2 regions of the Mesorhizobium sp. WSM4808 genome follow, and region 1 is predicted to be linked to the other one. Evidence: predicted binding sites of a transcription regulator. Region 1 holds the regulator's gene; the other holds the start of a gene.
The links. Region 1 encodes LexA, which represses DNA repair genes until DNA is damaged. Its sites were predicted from a motif close to TGTTCNNNNTGTGTTCNG; they were not measured.
Positions count from the first base shown of each region.

Region 2: recA (recombinase RecA) is a predicted target of LexA. The motif match lies at 5,861-5,878, and genes of this name have one in related genera.

Region 1 covers NZ_JBVVQX010000009.1:93,126-104,192, forward strand. Annotated here, with positions in the region: gene AC0L2U_RS17825 (ComEC/Rec2 family competence protein) at 1-2,005, shown strand, start outside; gene lexA (transcriptional repressor LexA) at 1,999-2,739, opposite strand; gene kynU (kynureninase) at 3,149-4,396, opposite strand; gene kynA (tryptophan 2,3-dioxygenase) at 4,468-5,304, opposite strand; gene AC0L2U_RS17845 (AMP-binding protein) at 5,301-6,926, opposite strand; gene AC0L2U_RS17850 (alpha/beta hydrolase) at 7,237-8,067, shown strand; gene AC0L2U_RS17855 (molybdopterin molybdotransferase MoeA) at 8,117-9,322, opposite strand; gene moaC (cyclic pyranopterin monophosphate synthase MoaC) at 9,322-9,804, opposite strand; gene trpC (indole-3-glycerol phosphate synthase TrpC) at 9,807-10,619, opposite strand; gene trpD (anthranilate phosphoribosyltransferase) at 10,630-11,067, opposite strand, start outside.
Region 2 covers NZ_JBVVQX010000013.1:29,054-40,120, forward strand. Annotated here, with positions in the region: gene sufD (Fe-S cluster assembly protein SufD) at 1-280, shown strand, start outside; gene AC0L2U_RS22515 (cysteine desulfurase) at 285-1,529, shown strand; gene AC0L2U_RS22520 (SUF system Fe-S cluster assembly protein) at 1,551-1,943, shown strand; gene sufA (Fe-S cluster assembly scaffold SufA) at 2,044-2,421, shown strand; gene AC0L2U_RS22530 (GFA family protein) at 2,607-3,104, opposite strand; gene AC0L2U_RS22535 (TfoX/Sxy family protein) at 3,196-3,519, shown strand; gene AC0L2U_RS22540 (pseudouridine-5'-phosphate glycosidase) at 3,722-4,639, opposite strand; gene AC0L2U_RS22545 (carbohydrate kinase family protein) at 4,714-5,658, opposite strand; gene recA (recombinase RecA) at 5,936-7,036, shown strand; gene alaS (alanine--tRNA ligase) at 7,333-9,999, shown strand; gene AC0L2U_RS22560 (glutathione S-transferase family protein) at 10,241-10,867, opposite strand; gene AC0L2U_RS22565 (NADP-dependent isocitrate dehydrogenase) at 10,880-11,067, opposite strand, start outside.

The sequences.
Region 1 (11,067 bases):
AGGACTGCTTGCTGCCAAGGTCGAGACGTGGCGTGCGGGCACACAAATGTTGGGCTCGGAAATCTCGACGCAGGTAACCGGCCGCGTCGTCTCGCTCGACCGGATGGAAACTGGCCGTATCCGGCTGACCATCGACGTGACATCGACCGCAAGACCGAAACTGCGCTATGCGCCGGAACGGGTGCGGCTTTCGGCACGCAAGATCCCGGCTGACGTGACCGCAGGCTCCCTCATCACTGGATATGCCAAGCTTTTGCCGCCGACCGGGCCGGTGCGGCCGGACAGCTATGATTTCTCCTTCGACAGCTATTTTGCCGGCATCGGCGGCAGCGGGTTCTTTCTCGGCAACCCCAAGCTTGTCGTCAGCGATGGTGGCGACATGTCGCTGCCGGCCCGAATTTCCTCTAGCGTGGAAAATGCCCGCGAGGCCATCGCCGACCATATCAGGGCGAGCGTCGGCGGCGCCGAAGGCGAGATCGCCGCGGCGCTGATCGTCGGCGTGCGCGCCGGCATTCCCGATGACATCAATGAGGCGATGCGACGTACCGGCATCTACCACATCATCTCGATTTCGGGACTGCACATGGCGCTGGTCGCAGGCACCATCATGGGCTTGCTGCGCGGCGCCTTCGCGTTGTTTCCCGACTTTTCCGCGCGTCGCCCGGTCAAGAAGTATGCCGCCGTCGCCGCACTGTTCTCGATCGCGGCCTATCTCATCATCTCTGGAGTCGTCGTTGCCGCCGAGCGCAGCTTCATCATGCTGGCGGTGATGCTGATTGCCGTGCTGTTCGATCGAGCAGCACTCACCATGCGCAATCTGGCGATCTCGGCGATCGCCGTCATCGTGGTGTCGCCGCATGAGGTGGTCGGCCCGAGTTTTCAGATGTCGTTCGCCGCGACCGCGGCTCTGGTCGGCGCCTATGCCGGCTGGGCCGTTCACCGCGCGGGAAAAGCAAGACCGCCGCCCCCAAAGCGATCCATGCCCGGTTTCCTGACGCGAAAGTTCGTGCTCGCGGCAACCGGCCTTGCCATGACCTCCATCATCGCCGGCAGCGCCACGACGCTGTTTGCCATCTGGCATTTTCAGCGTGTGTCGCCGCTCAGCCTGTTCGCCAATCTGGCGGTTATGCCGATCGTCACCGTCGTCATGTTCCTGGCTGTCGCAAGCGCGCTGCTGATGCCTTTCGGATTGGATTGGCCGGCCCTCTACCTGATGGGCAAGGGTCTGACGGTGATGATCGCCATATCGGGTTGGATCTCCGAACGTTCGCCTGTCGATGCGGTTGGGCTGATTTCGCAGCAATCTGTCCTGCTGGTGACAATTGCCCTAGTCATCGCGACAATGGCGACAACTTGGCTGCGGCTCGCTGCTCTGCCATTCGCGCTGGCAGGCTTGCTGACCGTCTCGGATACGCGCACGCCGGATGTGCTGATCTCGGAGGACGCCCGACTGGTTGCCTTGCCGATCGGCGGTGGCGAACTCGCCGTCAGCCGCGCTCGGCCGAACGAATTCACCGTCGACAACTGGAAACGCGCACTAATATCCGAAACCATCGTCGTGCCGGAGGTGTTCGACAAGGGCGACGGGCAATTCGACGTCGCGGATGCCGTTGAGCTACCGCCGGGATCGCCGTTCTATTGCACCTCAGGCGTCTGCGTGGCCAGGCACACGTCCGGTGCGATCATTGCCTATGTCGAGGACCGCAAGGACACCTGGAAAGCCTGCGGTTTCGCCGAGCTGATCGTCATCAATGACGCCACCGCGTATGACGCCTGTCACAACCCGCTGGTTCTCGTCATCACCAAGCGGCAACTGGCTCGCAAAGGCAGTGCCGCGATCTTCTTCGATCGCCAATCGGCGACCACGCCGGCGACGATCAGCTTCGCCGTGGACAGCCCATACCGGCCCTGGCATGCGCAACGCAAATTCTCGCGCGAGGCGAGGGGGCTGCCACCCTTCAAGAGACCCGAGAAGCCAGTGGCTGAAACGCAGCCGCCTCAGTAGCGGCGGATCAGGCCAACGAGCTTGCCTTGCACCTTGACCCTGTCCGGCCCGAAAATACGGGTTTCATAGGCTGGATTGGCGGCTTCGAGAGCAATCGAAGCGCCCTTGCGGCGGAACCGCTTCAGCGTCGCTTCCTCTTCATCGACCAGCGCCACGATGATCTCGCCGGGGTTCGCCGTGTCGGCATTGCGGATGATGACGGTGTCGCCGTCGAAGATACCGGCCTCGATCATCGAGTCGCCCTTGACCTCCAGCGCATAGTGGGCACCGCCCATGATCATGTCCGGCGGCACCGAGATCGAATGCGTCTGATGCTGGATGGCATCGATCGGCACACCGGCGGCGATACGGCCCATGACCGGGATCGACACGGCGGAGACCGCATCGTCATCATTGCCGGGCGAGGGCATCCGCGAAGGCGCCGGCTTGATCTGCCGGCCAAGGGCACCACCCTGACCGAGACTGCCCTGGATGACGCTTGGCGAAAACTTCTTTGCCGCGTTGAGGCCGGGCGCGATCGAGTCCGGCAATCGCAGCACTTCCAGCGCGCGTGCCCGGTTGGGCAACCGGCGAATAAAGCCGCGCTCCTCAAGTGCGGTGATCAGCCGATGAATCCCGGATTTGGAGGCAAGGTCGAGCGCCTCCTTCATCTCGTCGAAGGATGGCGGAATGCCGCTCTCCTTCAGGCGTTCATGGATGAACATCAGCAGTTCATGTTGCTTGCGTGTCAGCATGGCGGCCCCCAGATTACCTGAAACCAGAATCGAAAAACAAACCCAGAACAAACACTATCTGTTCCAGTTGTGTTCTGCAACCGTTTAAAGTTTAATGAATTTGTTAAGGCTGCTGAAATTATTTGGGCTTGCCAGCGGGTCGCGATCGACAGGCGCCAACCACGGCAATGCGCCTGCTCACATTGAAATCATTATGGTTAATGACCCTGTGGCTCATCCTCGACCCAAGGCTTGGCATCATCTGCCGATCGACCTCCACAAGGGACGCTATCAATCTTCGGACGTTCGTTTGCCGTGAACGAAACGGAGCCAAAACGCCAACGTCTGTTGGCATTTGTGGCTGGAATTCAGCCCTCCGTCATCCGCCGGGCAGTGAGGGCGGCGACGGCAAATCGCGGAGATCGTTGCGTCAGGTAACGGCTTCCTTGACGGCGAAACGCTGGTCCTTCCATGCGCCCGTGCGCAGAATATCCTCCAGCACCTCAACCGCCAGCCACACATCCTTGTAGCCGACATAGAGCGGCGTGAAGCCGAAACGGATGGTCGATGGCGCGCGAAAATCACCGATGACGCCGCGCTCGATCAGCGCCCGCATGATTTGATAGCCGTGATCGTGAAGGAACGACACCTGGCTGCCGCGCCTGGTCGCGTCGCGGGTGGTCTCCAGCGTGAGGCCATAGGCGCCGCACTTTGCTTCGACGAGCTGGATGAACAGTTCCGTCAGCGCGACGCTCTTTTTTCGCAATGCCGCCATGTCGACGTCGTTCCAGATGACAAGCGCGCCTTTGAGCGCCCGCATCGACAGGACCGGCTGGGTGCCGCACAGAAAGCGGCGGATACCGGTGCCGGCAACATACCCCCGTTCGAAGGCAAAGGGCCGCGCATGGCCCCACCAGCCGCTGAGCGGCTGGCTGATATCGCCGTGATGGCGCTGCGCGGCATAGATGAAGGCCGGTGCGCCCGGACCGCCGTTGAGGTACTTGTAAGTGCAGCCGATGGCGAAATCGGCATTTGCCTGATCGAGCTCGACGGGCAGGGCGCCGGCGGTGTGGCATAGATCCCAGACGATCAGCGCTCCGGCCGCATGAGCCTTGCGCGTCAGCGCCGCCATGTCGCGCAGTTCACCCGATTTGTAGTTGACGTGGTTGACCAGCACCACCGCGACGTTTTCGTCGATCAGCTCTTCGATGGTGGGCGCGTCGACGCCCGCGAGGCGCAGCAGGACGCCGTCCCGTGTCGAGGCCACCCCTTCGGCGATGTACAGGTCGGTGGGGAAACTGTCACCCTCGGCGACGATGACCGACCGGCCCGGCCGCATCTCCAGCGCCGCATGCAGCACCTTGTAGATGTTGGTCGACGTCGTGTCGCAGACGACGGTCTGGCCGGCCGCGGCTCCAATCAGGCGTCCGAGTTGATCGCCGAGTTCGATCGGCATCTCGAACCATCCGGCCGTATTCCAGGCTCGGATGAGGTCCTGGGCCCATTCCTGGGTTGCCGCCTGCTGCAGCTCGCCGAAAACGGCATGAGACGCTGCCCCCAGTGAATTGCCGTCGAGATAGATCACCCCCTCCGGCAGAATGAAACGGTCGCGCATGGCCCGCAGCGGATCTGTGGCATCCATCGCTTCGACTGCGGCGAGATCAGGAAATCCACTCATGGTCAGTCAGTCCCCGGTTGTTCGCGAAGGGTGTTCCGCCGCCGCGCGTCGCTGTTTTCATTTCGACGATGTCAGAGCCGGGTGCGGACCGTCCACAGTTCCGGGAACAGCACCACCTCGAGCATCTTCTTCAGATACGAAGCACCCGACGTGCCGCCGGTGCCGCGTTTCAGACCGATGATGCGCTCAACCGTGGTGACGTGGTTGAAGCGCCAGCGGCGGAAATAATCCTCGAAGTCGACCAGCTTCTCTGCCAGTTCGTAGAACATCCAGTAGCGCTGCGGATCGCGGTAAATGGTTTGCCAGGCGACCAGCACCTCTTCATTCTCGGTTCGCGTCTCACGCCAGCCCGTGCGCTTGGCATCGGCACCGATGTCGAATCCGTTGCGCGCAAGCAGCAGCAGCGCTTCGTCGTAGAGCGATGGTTCGGTCAGGATCGCTTCCAGCTTTCCGCTCAGGTCGGGCCGGTGCTTGTGCGGCCCGAGCATGGCCAGGTTGCGGTTGCCGGCCATGAACTCGATGGCGCGATACTGCCAGGACTGGAAACCCGAGGACTGGCCGAGCGCGTCGCGGAACTCGGTGTATTCGCTCGGCGTCATCGTCCGCAGCACATCCCAGGCATTGTTCAGCTGCTCGAAGATCCGCGCAACGCGCGACAGCATCTTGAAGCTCGGCTCGAGCCGGTCGGCGCGGATGGAACGGATCGCGGCGCCGATCTCGTGCAGAGCGAGCTTCATCCAGAGTTCGGAGGTCTGATGCTGGATGATGAACAGCATCTCGTCATGCGCCGATGACAGCGGCGTTTGGGCCTCCAGCACTTTCTCCAGGTGCAGGTAGTCGCTGTAGGACATGCGCTCCTTGAACGACATCTGGGCGCCTTCGGACGCCGGATCGTATGGCTCGCTCAATCGATTTTCTCCGTGCGCAGCCGGAAGCGCTGGATCTTGCCGGTCTGGGTCTTGGGCAGGGCGGCGATGAATTTTACCGATCGCGGATATTTATAGGGCGCGATCATTGCCTTGACATGGTCCTGCAGGCGCTTGGTGGTGAGGGCGTCGGGCGCGACGCCCTGCACCAGCACGACATGCGCCTCGACGATCTGGCCGCGCTCGGCGTCCTCGGCGCCAATGACAGCGCATTCGGCGACGTCCGGGTGCGCCAGCAGCGCCGCCTCGACCTCGGGACCGGCGATGTTGTAGCCGGCGCTGACGATCATGTCGTCGGAGCGTGCGGCGAAATGGAAGAAGCCTTCCTCGTCCTGCGTGAAGGTATCGCCGGTGAGGTTCCAGCCGTCGCGCACGTATTCCTTCTGCCTGTCATCGGCCATGTAGCGGCAGCCGGTCGGTCCGCGCACCGCAAGCCTGCCGGTCGCGCCGCGTGGCACCTCGCGCATCTCGTCATCGACGACGCGCGCCTCGTAGCCGCCCACCGGCTTTCCGGTCGACGCGGGCTTCATGTCGTCAAAACGGTTGGAGATGAAAATGTGCAGCATCTCGGTGGCTCCGATGCCGTCGAGGATCGGCTTTCCGGTCTTTTGTGTCCACTCTTCGAAAACGGGAGCAGGCAAGGTTTCGCCGGCCGAAACGGCGACGCGCAGCGATGACAGGTCCGCTCCTTCATCCATGGCCTTCAGCATGGCGCGGTAGGCAGTCGGCGCGGTGAAAGAGATCGTCGCTTTGTAGGTCTCGATGATGTGGATCATGTTGGGTGGCGTCGCCTGCTCCAGCAGCGTCGCCGCCGCACCGAAGCGCAGCGGGAAGATGGCGAGTCCGCCAAGGCCGAAGGTGAAGGCCAGCGGCGGCGAGCCGACGAAGATGTCGTCCGGCGTCACCTCCAGGATTTCGCGGGCGTAGGCGTCGGCGATGATCAGCAGGTCGCGGTGAAAATGCATCGTCGCCTTCGGAACGCCTGTTGTGCCCGAGGTGAAGCCGAGCAGGGCAACATCGTCGCGGCCGGTGTCGACTGCGGTGAACGTCACCGGCTTGTCGAGAGCGGCACGATCGAGTTCAGCATCATGGTTGGCGGTGCCGTCGAAACCGATGACCTGCTTGAGGAATGCGCTGTCCTTGGCGCAGGCGGTCATCTCGTCCATCAGCCTGGTGTCGCAGAGCGCGACGGTGATTTCCGCTTTGTCGACGATCTTGGCGAGTTCGCCGGCGCGCAGCATCGGCATGGTGTTGACGACCACGGCGCCAACCTTGGTGGCGGCCAGCCAGCAGGCGACCATTGCGGGGTTGTTGGCCGAACGGATCAGCACCCGGTTGCCCGGCTCGACCCCATAATTCTCGACCAGCGCGTGGGCCAGCCTGTTCGTCCAGTCGGACAGTTCCTTGTAGGTGCGGCGGCGGCCATTGCCGATCAGCGCGGTGTGGTCGCCCAGGCCTTTCTCGACCAGCCTGTCGGTCAGTTCGACACCGGCGTTGAGGCGTTCGGGATAGTCGAAGCCGTCGAGCAGGATTTCAGGCCATTGCTCCGGCGGCGGCAGGTGATTGCGCGTGAACGTGTCGATATGCGCTGAAGGCCCAAGCATGTCGCCGCTCTCCTGTCTGCTGGACGGCCAGTGCGCGAGGCGCCTGACCAGTGATCTGAAGGTCCTGCTTTTTTTGAGGAGGCTTCGTGCCGCAAGTCGCGCCTTGCTCGACGCCACCCGAACGGGGTGACCATTTGCAGGCTTCGGGCAGCACAGCAGACCTCCCATTGTCGGCTGTTCGTGCGGGCAGGATCGCACCAGTCGAAATTTGTTTCAAGCCTAAAATGTTTTTGCCCTAGAGCATTGACGCATGGCGTGGCGGTGGCCATTGCTAGCGGAACAGCGATGCCGTTTTTGGGGAAGGGCGCAGATGTTCGAACGTCACATCGTCGATTGGGATGATGCCTATGCCAACGGTGCGAATATCGCCGGCAGCGACCGATGGCCGGCCGCGTGGGTGGAGCCTGCGCAAGCGTTTCGTGACGCACTCTCGGCGCAGGGCCGGGCACGGCTCGACATCACCTATGGCGATGGGCGACGCAATCGGCTCGATCTCTTCCTCCCCAGCGCCACGCCCAAAGGGTTGGTGGTGTTCATCCATGGCGGTTACTGGAAGGCGTTCGACAAGAGTTTCTGGTCGCATCTCGCCAATGGTGCGGTCAGCAGCGGCTTTGCCGTGGCGATGCCGTCCTACACGCTGTGCCCGGACTTACGCATCGCCGGCATCGTCCAGGAGATCGGCGTGGCGATCGGCAAGGCGGCGGCAATGGTCGACGGGCCGCTGATGCTGACCGGACATTCGGCCGGCGGCCATCTTGCCAGCCGGATGGTGACGACAACCACGCCTCTGGCGGACGATGTGGCGCGGCGCGTGCGCCATGTCGTTTCGATTTCGGGTGTCCACGATCTGCGTCCGATCATGCGCACCGAGATGAACGCGATTCTGGCCATCGACGAGGCCGAGGCGTTGGCGGAAAGCCCGGCACTGTTGCGGCCCATGGATGGTGTCCGCATCACCTGTTGGGCCGGTGGTGGCGAGCGCGCCGAGTTCCTGCGTCAGAACGCCTTGCTTGCCAACATCTGGACGGGCCTCGGTGCTGCAACCAGCACCGTGGTCGAGCCCGACCGGCATCATTTCAGCATTGTCGACGGCCTTGCCGATCCGGCCCACCCACTGAGCCGCGCCTTGATATCGGGCTAGCACCGAGATCATTTTCCATTTTTTTATTAATGGTTTGTCTTGTTCTGCTTCAGCGCAGCATCAGTACGCTGCAGGCCTCGCCAGCAGCTGCTGCGGGGGCAAACGGCGCCCGCACGATCAGCCCGTTGGCGTCGGCCAGCATTCTCAGCATCGAGGAATCCTGGATACCGAACGGCGTCGCCACCAGCACGCCGTCATCTTCCCTGACCACGGCTCGGACGTAGTCCTGGCGCAGATCATTGGCCGGCATGGCGGCACCCAACCGCGCCGGACGAATGTCCTGGCGATGATTGCGGCCGCCGAGCCGCGCCAGCAGCGGCTTCAGGAACAATTGCGAGCAGACCAGGCTTGCCACCGGATTGCCGGGCAGGCCGATGCACCTGATATCGCCGAGGCGGCCGAACATCAGCGGCTTGCCAGGACGCATGGCGATCTTCCAGAAGCCGAGCGTCATGCCTTCGCCGGTCAGCACGTCGTGGATCAGGTCGTGATCGCCGACCGAGGCGCCACCAAGCGTCACAATGACATCCGCACCGGCCGCGACCGCTTTTTGCACCAGTTCGGCGATAGCATCCTTGCGATCGGCGGCAATGCCGAGATCGAGCGCGCGGGCGCCGACCGAGTGTGCGGTGGCGGCGACGCCATAGGCATTCGATGAAATGATCTGGTCCGGGCCGAGATCGCTGCCCGGCGGCAGCAATTCGTCGCCGGTGGCGATAATGGCGACCAGCGGCCGTTTCACCACGCTGACCCGAGGATGGTTGGCCGATGCTGCCAGCGACAGTGCCGCCGGGTCGAGCAAGCGGCCTTTTTCCAGCAGCATGTCGCCTGTTGAAAAATCGAGCCCGATGCGGCGGATATTGCGCCATTGCGCCGTTGGCTCGGTCACTTCGATTTCGCCGCCGCCGAGATCGCGGACATTCTCCTGGATGACGATGGTGTCGGCGCCTTCGGGCAGCGGCGCGCCGGTGAAGATGCGCACGGCCTGCGTCTGGCCGACCGTGCCGTCGAAGCCACGCCCAGCCGGCGCCATGCCGATCACCGACAGCCTGGATGGGACCGACGTGACGTCGGCGGCGCGCGCTGCATAGCCGTCCATGGCGGAAGCATTGAAAGGCGGCTGGGTGCGAAGTGCCACGACCGGTTCCGCCAGAACACGATCCACAGCCTCGAACAGGGGAACGCTTTCGCCGGCTAGAGGCGCCGCGCCATCAAGCAGGCGTTCAAGCGCCTCCGCGATAGGAACCAGCGCCATCAGGCGCTCGCCTTGTAGTCACCCGACTTGCCACCGGTCTTTTCGACCAGGCGGATGCCGGTGATGACCATGGCGCGGTCTACTGCTTTGGCCATGTCGTAGATGGTCAGGCAGGCGACCGAAGCGGCGGTCAGCGCTTCCATCTCGACACCCGTCTTGCCGGTGACGCGCGCCAGTGCGGTGACCTTCAGGCCGGGCAAAGCATGGTCGGGCTCGATGTCGACGGAAACCTTGGTCAAAAGCAGCGGGTGGCAGAGCGGGATCAGTTCATGCGTCTTCTTCGCCGCCATGATGCCGGCGATGCGCGCGGTGCCGAGCACATCGCCCTTCTTGGCGTTGCCGGCGAGGATCATCTTCAGCGTCTCGGGCTGCATCGCGACAAAGCCTTCGGCGATCGCCGTGCGCGTTGTTTCGTCCTTGTCGCCGACGTCGACCATGTTGGCCTCGCCCTGCGCGCCGAGATGGGTAAGGCCCGATACCATCGTCAGATGGCCTCGGCCAAAGCTTTGCCTGTCAGAAGCAGGCGCGTCGCCGCGGTGACGTCCTGTTGCCGCATCAGGCTCTCGCCGACAAGAAAAGTGCCGATGTCGCTCTTTTGCAGCCTGAGGCAGTCGTCATGCGAGAAAATACCGCTCTCGCTGACCAGCAAGCGGTCGGCCGGAACCATCGTCGCCAGCCGCATGGAAGTGTCGAGGCTGGTCTCGAATGTGCGCAGATTGCGGTTGTTGATGCCGATCAGCCGCGACGACAGTTTTAGCGCGCGCTGCGTCTCGGTCTCGTCGTGCACTTCGACCAGTGCATCCATGCCGAGTTCGAAGGCCGTCGCCTCGAGCTCGCTGGCCAGGACGTCGTCGACACTGGCCATGATGATCAGGATGGCATCCGCGCCCCAGGCGCGGGCTTCGTAGACCTGATACGGATCGAACAGGAAATCCTTGCGCAGCGCCGGCAGCGCGACGGCGGCTCGCGCCCAGGTGAGAAATTCGGGCGCACCCTGGAAGGACGGTGCATCGGTCAGCACCGAAAGACAGGCAGCACCACCCTTGGCATAGGCCTGCGCCAGCGCCGGTGGATCGAAATCGGCACGGATCAGACCCTTGGAAGGGCTCGCCTTCTTGATCTCGGCGATTAGCGCGAAGGCGCCGGATTTGCGCTTCGCTTCCAGTGCGGCAAGAAAGCCGCGCGGTGCGTCGGCGTCTTTTGCCCGGGCCTTGATTTCGGCCAACGGCACGCGTGCCTTTGCTGCCGCGATCTCGTCGCGCTTGTAGGCCTCGATCTTGCGAAGAATGTCAGACACGCTCTATCCGTTATCCGTTCGAAATCTCGACCAGCCTGTCGAGCACTTGCAGGGCACGGCCGCTATCGATGGCTTGCGCCGCCGCCGCGATGCCGTCGCCAAGCGTCGTCGCCTTGCCGGCCACAACCAGTCCGGCACCGGCGTTCATCAGCACGGTGTCGCGATAGGCGCCGGCGGCGCCGCCCAGCATATCGCGCAAGGCCTTGGCGTTGTAGTCCGCATCGCCGCCACGCAATTCGTCCTTGCTGTGGCGCGGCAACCCAACCGCTTCAGGGGTCAGGGTGAAGCTGCGGATCTCGCCGCCGATCAGTTCGGCAACCTGCGTCTCGCCGGTGGTGGTGATCTCGTCATAGCCGTCGCCATGGGCGACCCAGACATGCTCGGCACCCAGCGCCTTCAGCGTCTCGGCAACCGGCAGGATCCATTCCGGCAGGAACACACCGACCAG
Region 2 (11,067 bases), on a different contig from region 1:
GGCCTGCAACACGCTGTTGCTGTCGGACGATGGCGAGTTCTCGACCAAGCCCGAGCTTGAAATCTTCGCCGACGACGTGATTTGCGGCCACGGCGCGACGGTCACCGAAATCGACCACAACCATCTGTTCTACCTGATGGCGCGTGGCGTCGACGAGAAAAGCGCACGGGGGTTGCTGGTGAAGGCCTTCGTCGCGGAGGTGATCGAGGAACTTGACGACGAGGCGATCGTCGAAGCGCTGGAAGCGCGGCTCGACGGCTGGTTCGCGGCACACGGGTGATCTGATGAACGCACCGGGCAAGATCGGAGATTTCTACGACGTCGAAGCGATCCGCCGCGATTTCCCGATCCTGTCGCGGGAAGTCTATGGCAAGCCGCTGGTCTATCTCGACAATGGCGCCTCGGCACAGAAGCCGCAGGCGGTGCTGGACACAATCCAGCATGCCTATTCCCAGGAATACGCCAACGTCCACCGCGGCCTGCATTTTCTGTCGAACGCCGCGACCGACGCCTACGAAAAGGCCCGAGAGACGGTGCGCCGCTTCCTAAACGCGCCGAGCACCGACAACATCATCTTCACCTCGAACACGACTTCGGCCATCAACACGGTCGCCTATGGCTATGGCATGCCCAACATCGGCGAGGGCGACGAGATCGTGCTGTCGATCATGGAGCACCACTCCAACATCGTCCCGTGGCATTTCATCCGCGAGCGGCAGGGCGCCAAACTGGTCTGGGTGCCGGTCGACGATCTCGGCGTTTTCCACATCGAGGAATTCGAGAAGCGGCTGACCGAGCGCACCAAACTGGTCGCCATTACCCACATGTCGAACGCGCTTGGCACTGTGACGCCGATCAAGGAGATCGTGCGCATCGCGCATTCGCGTGGAATTCCCGTGCTGGTCGACGGCAGCCAGAGCGCTGTCCACATGCCGATCGATGTGCAGGATCTCGACTGCGACTTTTTCGTCTTCACCGGGCACAAGGTTTATGGCCCGTCGGGCATCGGCGTGCTCTACGGCAAGAAGGACATTCTCGCTGGCATGCGGCCCTTCATGGGCGGCGGCGAGATGATCGAGGAGGTGACGGAAGACATCGTCACCTACAACGAGCCGCCGCACCGCTTCGAGGCCGGCACGCCGCCGATCGTCCAGGCGATCGGGCTGGGTGCCGCGCTCGACTATATGGAAACGATCGGCCGCGAGCGCATTGCCGCCCATGAGGAAGACCTCAAGAACTACGCGCATGAGCGGCTGCGCTCCATCAATTCGCTGCGCATCTTCGGTGATGCGCCCGGCAAGGGCGCCATCATCTCGTTCGAACTGCAAGGCATTCATGCGCATGACGTGTCGATGGTGATAGACAGGCAGGGCGTTGCTGTCCGCGCCGGCACCCATTGCGCCCAGCCGCTGTTGAAACGGTTCGGCGTAACCTCCACATGCAGGGCATCGTTCGGCATGTATAATACCAGGGCCGAAGTCGACGCTTTGGCCGAGGCGCTTGAAAAAGCGCGCAAATTCTTCGGATGACGAGTTTTTTGGGTGACGACCATGGATGATGCAAGCATCGCTGCCGAGACCACTCCGGAAACCGCGCCCAATGCGCTGGTTTCGGGATCGGCCATCCCCGCCGACGAGCTGGCGCGGCTGACCGACGACATCGTCTCGGCGCTGAAGACGGTCTACGATCCGGAAATCCCGGCCGATATCTACGAGCTCGGCCTGATCTACAAGATCGACATCGAGGACAATCGCTCGGTCAAGATCGACATGACGCTGACCGCTCCGGGCTGCCCTGTCGCCGGCGAAATGCCCGGCTGGGTCGAAAATGCCGTCGGCGCCGTCGAAGGCGTGTCCGGCGTCGAGGTCAACATGACCTTCGACCCGCCGTGGTCGGCCGACCGCATGTCGGAAGAGGCGCAGGTGGCGGTGGGTTGGTACTAGCGTCGAGCCTGGCATACTTGCGCCAGGGATAAAACTTCACCATTTTAGGTGAGGAATCATTCGGCAGGCCTTGAACCTGCATGGAATGGAAGGAAAAAGAATGGGACGCTTCGCCGTCATCACCATGACCGAAAAGGCCGCCGACCGGGTGCGCGAGATTGTCGCCACCCGTGAGAATGCGCACGGCATCCGCCTCGGCATCAAGAAGGGCGGCTGCGCCGGCATGGAATATACGGTCGATCTGGTGACCGAGCCCAACACCAAGGACGACCATATCGAGCGCGACGGCGCGCATGTCTATGTCGCACCGGAAGCAGCACTTTTCCTGTTCGGCACCGAGATGGATTTCGAGCAGACGACGCTGCGCACCGGCTTCACATTCCACAATCCGAACCAGAGTTCGGCCTGCGGCTGCGGCGAATCCGTCGAACTGAAGCCGGCCGACCTGAAGGCGCTGGCAGAGGCACGCGCTTCCTGAGTTTTTCCTTCGCCCCGTTTACGGGGAGAAGGTGTCACGAAGTGACGGATGATAGGCAGCGCCGGCCTCTCCAAAGTTAGCGCCGCTCCTCATCTGCCGGCGTTCGTCGTTCGAAGGCCAAGCAATTGGCTTTTCGTCCGCTGCGCGGATCACTCCTCACCTCCCCGTAAACGGCGCGAAGAAATTCACTCCACCCACATGCCCGTCCGCTTGTGCCAGTCGGCGATCGATTCCTCGGGATAGATGTCGAAGACCTTGTCATGCTTGCCAACCACCGGCTCCACCCAGTTCGCCTTGTATTTCAGCATGAGGTGCACCTTGCTTGGCGGAATGGGTAAATCGCTGTCGATCGCCGAGGCGAAGGGATGCACCAGCTCCGGCCATGTCGGGTCGTAGAGCCAAAGGGCTGAGCCGCATTTCTTGCAGAAATTGCGCTCGCCGGTTGAGATTTCGCAATGCGGATGCTCATCGTCCTCAATGCTGGCGCGGTAAACGCCGAGCCTCCTTTTACCCCTTATGTTCAGCGTCTCGTTGTCGGCGCCGAGATTGATGGCAAACCCCCCGCCGCCCTGCTGCTTGCGGCAGATCGAGCAGTAGCACAGCATGAATGGCGCCGGCGTGTGGCTCTCCACCTCGAAACGGACGGCATTGCAGCGGCAGGAGCCTTTGAGCAGAACGGGCATAGCGGGAAACTCCGATCGACCTCACACAACCTGTCAGCATGATTTTGGTTGCGGCGATGACAAGGCCAAACGCCGGTGACATGATCGCGGCATGGACAATGAACGCATCGCCGAACTGTTCGAGGGCCTCGGCCCTGTCAGCATCCGAAAACTGTTCGGCGGCAAGGGCATCTATTTCGACGGTGTCATCGTCGCCATCGTGCTGCGTGGCGAATTGCTGTTGAAGGCCGACGAGCAAAGCGTGCCCGAGTTCGAGGCCGCCGCCTGCACGCAATGGACCTATACCGGCTCGCGCCACGGCAAGCTGGTCGCTATGCCCTACTGGAGCGTTCCAGACAGCGTTTTCGATGATCCCGACGAGATGACGATCTGGGCACGGCGGGCGTATGAGGCGGGGCGTCGGGCGGGGAAGTAGCTGTCCCGTCAGCGCGAGGCCGCCCCCTCATCCGGCCGCTTCGCGGCCACCTTCTCCCCGTTGGGGAGAAGAGGTTTGCGCCGGCGCTGGCCAACTCCTCTCCCCCCTCGGGGACCCCTCGGGGAGAGGTCGGATTGCCCCGAATTGCTCTTTGCAATTCGGTCTCGGCAATCCGGGTGAGGGGGACCTTCGCTGCGTGACCCTAAAGCGCCTTGGCAATCCTCGCCGCCAGCCGCGCATTATTCTCGACCAGCGCGATGTTCGTCTTCAGGCTCCTGCCGCCAGTCAGTTCGAGAATCTTTCCCAGCAGGAACGGCGTCACCGCCTTGCCGGTCACGTTGAGCGCCTCGGCGGCCTGCTGCGCGGCCTCGATATAGCCCGCCATCTCCTCAGCCGGGATTTCATGGTTTTCCGGCACAGGATTGGCAATCAGCATGCCGCCGGCGAGCCCCAGCGCTGCCCTCGTCTGGTAGAAATGCGCGATCTCTTCCGGCTCGTGCAAGGTCAGCGGCGCGCGGAACGGCGAATGCCTGGACCAGAAGGCCGGCATCGTCTCGCAGCCAAGGCCGACCACCGGCACGCCGCGCGTCTCCAGCACCTCCAGCGTCTTTTCGATGTCGAGGATGGCCTTGGCGCCGGCCGAGACGACAATGACCGGGGTGCGCGCCAACTCGTCGAGATCGGCGGAAATGTCAAAACTCTTTTCGGCGCCCTTGTGCACGCCGCCGATGCCGCCGGTGGCGAACACTTTTATGCCGACCATATGCGCCGCGATCATCGTGGCGGCGACCGTGGTGCCACCGGTGCGCCCTTGCGCCACGGCAAAACCGAAATCGGCGCGCGACAGCTTCATGGCGTCGCCCGTCATCGCCAGCGATTCGCGCTCGCCGTCCGAAAGCCCGATCTTGATGCGGCCGCCAACCACGGCGATCGTCGCCGGCACGGCGCCGCCATCGGTGATGATCTTTTCGACATCGGCCGCCATGGCGCCATTGTCGGGGTAGGGCATGCCATGGGTGATGATGGTGCTTTCCAGCGCCACCACCGGCCGGCCGGCAGCCAGGGCCTGCGCCACCGGCGCGTGGATGTCGATGCAGGGGCGGGCGGTCTCAGGGGTCATCAGGGTCTCCAATCCGGAATGCGGCGCGTCCGTCGGGACACAAGGCACATCGCGGCACTATGAATTCGCCGGTCTCATGCCACTTCCCTGGCATCCGGCACAAGAGCCAACGCTTCAGTGAAATCAGCCGCGGTGAACTCCGGAACGGCGTTGGCGCTTTCGATGGCAAGCGTCGCCCCGGCAATGCCTTCGCGCAGTGCTGACCGTAGCGGCAGTCCGCGCAGCAAGGCAGCGACCGTTGCGCCCGCCAGCGCATCACCGGCCCCGGTGACGTCAGCGACCTTTCGGGGATTGGGCGGCATGATCGAAAAGGCGCCTGTTTCATCGAACCCCAGCACGGGCGCCTCGCCTGCCGTGACCACGCCACTGACGAGGCCGCTGCATCGCAACCCGTCGACGACCTCGCGCTCCCTGGCATTCGCGGCGACGCCGGCCAGAACCATGGCCTCGCGCCGGTTCATGAAGACGAGCGAGAGCTCCTTCAGCACCGGTATCAACCGCACCGCCTTGGCCGGTGAGATGGCAATGGCGAAAACCGGCTTGCCCGCGGCGAGCGCGACCAGCCGTTCCAGCGCCGCCGTCGGCAGGTTGGCGTCGCAGAACACGGCATCGGCGGCCGCGATTGCTTCGCGCACCCTGGAGCGGCGAATCTGTTTGGGAAAGGCCAACTCATAGAGCGCCATGTCGGCGAAGCCGACGATCAGCTCGCCCTCGCTGTCGATCAGCGCCGTGTAACTCGGCGTCGTGCGGTCGAGGAAGACCGCCGACAGGTCGGTAATGCCTGTCTCGGCGATGGCTCGCGAAACGGTATCGGCAGCGGCATCGCCGCCGCGAACCGACATGAGCGACGCGGAGACGCCGCGCCGCACGGCGCTGCGCAAAGCGTTGAAGACGCCGCCGCCGACATCCTCGCGCATCGTGCCGGGATTGGAGGCAGCCGGCACGTAAGCGCCGGACACCTGGCCGCGCCGGTCGATATGGGCGCCGCCTATGGCCAGTATTTTCGCGGATTTCAGCATACCGGCGATATGACCTTTGTTATTCCAGCCGCACAAGCGCTAGGTGCGACGGAGCTTCGCATGCGAGGCGGCGATTCGGCAGGTCGAAACAACCGAGCCGTCTGGCCCAACGTGCGGTGCATTCCTGATTGAATCCCTGGACAAAAAAAGAACAAATCCGGATATTGCTTGTTTTTCAGTTATTTGACCCCTCTTGCCAAATGAGAACAAAAAAGGTACAAATAGGCAGGGATTACGGATTGTCCGGCCTTCATTGACGACCAAGGGGTGATGTATCATGGCTCAGAATTCTTTGCGGCTGGTAGAGGACAAGGCAGTGGACAAATCAAAGGCTCTGGATGCGGCGCTGTCGCAGATCGAGCGGGCTTTCGGCAAGGGCTCGATCATGCGGCTCGGCGCCAACGATCAGGTCGTCGAGATTGAAACGGTGCCGACCGGCTCGCTTGGCCTCGACATCGCGCTTGGCGTCGGTGGCCTGCCGCGCGGCCGCATCATCGAGATCTACGGGCCGGAAAGCTCGGGCAAGACGACGCTTGCCCTGCACACCGTTGCCGAAGCCCAGAAGAAGGGCGGCATCTGCGCTTTCGTCGATGCCGAGCACGCGCTTGACCCGGTCTATGCCCGCAAGCTTGGCGTCGATCTCGAAAACCTTCTGATCTCGCAGCCCGACACTGGGGAGCAGGCGCTGGAAATCTGCGACACGCTGGTGCGCTCCGGCGCCATCGACGTGCTGGTGGTCGATTCGGTCGCGGCGCTGACGCCACGCGCCGAAATTGAAGGTGAGATGGGCGATTCGCTGCCCGGCCTGCAGGCCCGCCTTATGAGCCAGGCGCTGCGCAAGCTGACCGCGTCGATTTCGCGCTCCAACACCATGGTCATCTTCATCAACCAGATCCGCATGAAGATCGGCGTCATGTTCGGCTCGCCTGAAACCACCACCGGCGGCAATGCGCTGAAATTCTACGCTTCGGTGCGCCTCGACATCCGCCGCATCGGCTCGATCAAGGACCGCGACGAGGTTGTCGGCAACCAGACCCGCGTCAAGGTGGTCAAGAACAAGCTGGCGCCGCCCTTCAAGGTGGTCGAATTCGACATCATGTTTGGTGAGGGCGTCTCCAAAACCGGCGAACTGGTCGATCTCGGGGTCAAGGCTGGTATTGTCGAGAAGTCTGGCGCCTGGTTTTCCTATAACTCGCAGCGTCTCGGCCAGGGCCGCGAAAATGCCAAGCTGTTCCTGCGTGACAATCCCGACACGGCACGCGAGATCGAGTTGTCGATCAGGCAGAATGCCGGGCTGATCGCCGAGAAATTCCTCGAGAATGGCGGCCCTGAGCGCGGCGATGATGACGGTTTCGAGGAAGAATCCGGCGCGATGTAACAGCTTCGTGCGCGATGCCGGCCGGAGTTCGGCCATAATCGCGTTCTATTATCTCAGGCTTATGTAATCGAGTTCCGCGTTATTGCGTTTCGAAACCGCCGGCCCAGTGCCGGCGGTTTTGCGTTTCGGCGGCGGAACCAGGCCGGGTCGAACGGCCGGCAAAGGCCGTGGATTGGACCAATTCCGTGTTGCTGGACAGGGTGAAGCGCGGCGGCTAAAAGGCCAAGTCCTAATCTTCTAAAACGCAGAGCCCATTTCCGCCGGTTTGCCGGCGGCTTTTCCAAAAAGGCAGCATCATGAGTGGCGTGAACGAAATCCGGTCGACATTTCTCGACTACTTCCGGAAGGAGGGTCACGAGATCGTCGCGTCGAGCCCACTGGTGCCGCGCAACGACCCGACGCTGATGTTCACCAACGCCGGCATGGTGCAGTTCAAGAACGTCTTCACCGGTCTGGAGAAGCGGCCCTATTCGCGCGCCGCGACCGCCCAGAAGAGCGTTCGCGCCGGCGGCAAGCACAACGATCTCGACAATGTCGGCTACACCGCGCGCCATCTGACCTTCTTCGAGATGCTCGGTAATTTCTCCTTCGGCGACTATTTCAAGGAGCGCGCCATCGAGCTTGCCTGGAACCTGATCACCAGGGAGTTCGGGCTGAACAAGGACAAGCTGCTGGTCACCGTCTATCACACGGATGACGAGGCGGCCGGCTTCTGGAAGAAGATCGCCGGTTTTTCCGACGACCGCATCATTCGCATCGCGACCTCGGACAATTTCTGGGCGATGGGCGACACCGGACCGTGCGGGCCGTGCTCTGAAATCTTCATCGACCGCGGCGAACACATCTGGGGCGGCCCTCCCGGCAGCCCGGAGGAAGATGGCGACCGTTTCCTGGAATTCTGGAACCTGGTGTTCATGCAGTATGAACAGGTGACGAAGGAGGAGCGCATCGACCTGCCGCGCCCCTCGATCGACACCGGCATGGGCCTGGAGCGCATGGCATCCATCCTGCAAGGGGTGGAAAGCGTCTTCGAGACCGATCTGTTCCGTCACCTGATCGACGCGGCCTCGTCCGCGATCGGGCAGGGCCCCGACAAGGAGACGGTCGCGTCCTACCGGGTCATCGCCGATCATCTGCGCTCGTCCTCCTTCCTGGTCGCCGATGGCGTGCTGCCTTCGAACGAAGGCCGGGGCTATGTCCTGCGCCGCATCATGCGCCGCGCCATGCGTCATGCGCAGTTGCTCGGTGCCAACGAACCGCTGATGTGGAAGCTGGTGCCGGCGCTGGTGCGCGAAATGGGCCAGGCCTATCCGGAATTGCTGCGCGGCGAACAGTTGATCACCGAGACGCTGAAGCTTGAGGAGACCAGGTTTCGAAAGACGCTGGTGCGCGGCCTCGGCCTGCTCTCCGAGGCGACGGAGACGCTGCATGCCGGCGACATGCTGGACGGCGAAACGGCCTTCAAGCTCTACGACACTTACGGCTTCCCACTTGATCTGACGCAGGACGCGCTGCGCCAGCGCAGTATCTCGGTCGATCTTGCAGGCTTCACCAATGCGATGGAGCAGCAGAAGGCCGAGGCGCGAAAGCATTGGGCAGGCTCCGGCGACGCGGCGACCGAGACCATCTGGTTCTCCGTGCGCGAGAAGGCGGGCGCCACCGAGTTCCTCGGCTATGAGACTGAAGCTGCCGAAGGCATCATCCAGGCGCTTGTCCGGGACGGCAAGGCTGTCGACAGCGCCGGCAAGGGTGACGCGGTGGCGATCGTCGTCAACCAGACCCCGTTCTATGCCGAGTCCGGCGGCCAGATGGGCGACACCGGCGTTATTTCAGGCGAGGGCTTCTCGATCGAGGTTTCCGACACGCAGAAGAAGGCCGATGGGCTATTCGTCCACATCGGCGAGGTGGCCAGCGGCACGGTCAAGACCGGTGTTGCCGTCGAGCTCAAAGTCGACCATGCGCGCCGCTCCAGGTTGCGCGCCAACCATTCCGCGACGCATCTGGTCCATGAGGCGCTGCGCGAGGTGCTGGGCAGCCATGTCGCGCAGAAGGGCTCGCTGGTCGCGCCCGAGCGCCTGCGCTTCGACATCTCGCACAACAAGCCCATTTCACCGGAGGATCTCGAAGAGGTCGAGCGCATGGCCAACGAGATCGTCGTCCAGAACGGCCCGGTGTCCACGCGCCTGATGTCGGTCGACGATGCCATTGCCGAAGGCGCCATGGCGCTGTTCGGCGAGAAATACGGCGACGAAGTGCGCGTCGTGTCGATGGGCACCGGCGTTCACGGCGCCAAGGCCAACCGGCCCTATTCGGTCGAGCTCTGCGGCGGAACGCATGTCCGGGCGACCGGCGATATCGGCCTGGTGCGTGTCGTGTCGGACAGCGCGGTCGCGGCCGGCGTGCGCCGCATCGAGGCGCTGACCGGCGAAGCCGCGCGCAAACATCTCGACGAGCAGGACCGGCGTTTGAAGGCGACGGCGGCCGTGCTCAAGATTTCGCCGGCCGATGTGCCGGCGCGCGTCGAGACGCTGCTCGAAGAGCGCAAGAAGCTTGAGAAGGAACTGACCGAGGCGCGCAAGAAGCTGGCGCTGGGCGGGGGATCGTCAGCCGATGCTCCAGCCGCCAATGAGACGGTCGCCGGTATCGGCTTCCTCGGCAAGACGGTCTCCGGTGTCTCGCCGAAGGATTTGAAGCCGCTGGCCGATGCCGGCAAGAGCTCGCTCGGCTCCGGCGTCGTCGTCTTCGTCGGCGCTGGCGAAGACAACAAGGCAAGCGTCGTGGTGGCCGTCACCGACGACCTCGTCGGCCGCTTCAGCGCCGTCGACCTTGTCCGCGTGGCCTCCGCCGCATTGGGCGGGCAGGGCGGCGGCGGGCGGCCCGACATGGCCCAGGCCGGTGGCCCCGACGCTTCCAAGGCCGATGATGCGATTGCAGCGGTGAGGGCGGCACTCGAAGCGGCGTGAGCCAGTGGGCAGTTCAAGGGGAGCCCTACCTTCCCAAGTAGCGCTGCCCCTCATCTGGCTGCCGCCACCTTCTCCCCGTAAACGGGGAGAAGGGCGCTTTCGTCGCGGCTTTCGCCAATCGCCAGCCTTGCAAAAAAAGAGGCGCCGGCGTTGCGGCCAGCCTCTTTCTCCCCGTTTTACGGGGAGAAATGCCCGGCAGGGCAATGAGGGGCGGTGCCGGCGTTGAGGAAGTTCACTCGGCCTAAGCGACCTTTTCAGTCCGCGTAAAGCTCGCACGATCGGCGACGCGTGTATACCAGTCCCGGATATCCGCGAACCGCGCCAACAGATCGCGCCCTTGCGTGACCTTGACGAAATAGGCGATGATCGGCGCGGCGTGCAGGTCCGCCAGCGTCAGTTGGTCGCCAAGCAGCCACGGACCTTGTGGCTTCAGCGATCTCAGCACCTTCAGCACCGTCTCGGCCTGAGCAAGGCCGCCGGCGATCAACGCCGAATCCGGCTCAGCCTTCTCCAGCCGCTCGACGGCAACATCCCAGACCATCGCGCGATAGCCATAGGCGTCGAGCATGCCTATGATCTGGCCCATCCTGGCGCGGCCGCGCGCGTCGGCAGGCTGCAGCGCCGGTCCGTCGAAGGCCTCGTCGATATAGCGGGCAATCGCATTGGTCTCGAACAGGCGAAACCCGTCATAACAGAAGGCCGGGATGCGGCCGAACGGATGATGCTCGAAATACCAGGCGGGAATCCCCTCGGCGGCAAAGACATCGACCGGCACAAGCTCGTAGTCGATGCCTTTTTCCGCGAGCACGAGGCGGACGATGCGTACATAGACGCTGTACTCCGCCCCGTAGACGATGGGCTTGCCCATCTTGCTTACTTGTCAGGCCATCGCCTTCTGCAGGTTCTCGTCGATCTTGTCGAGGAAACCGGTGGTCGACAGCCATGGCTGGTCGGGGCCGATCAAGAGCGACAGGTCCTTGGTCATGAAGCCTGACTCGACCGTCTGGATGCAGACCTTTTCCAGCGTTTCGGAAAAACGCTTCAGGTCGGCATTGTCGTCGAGCTTGG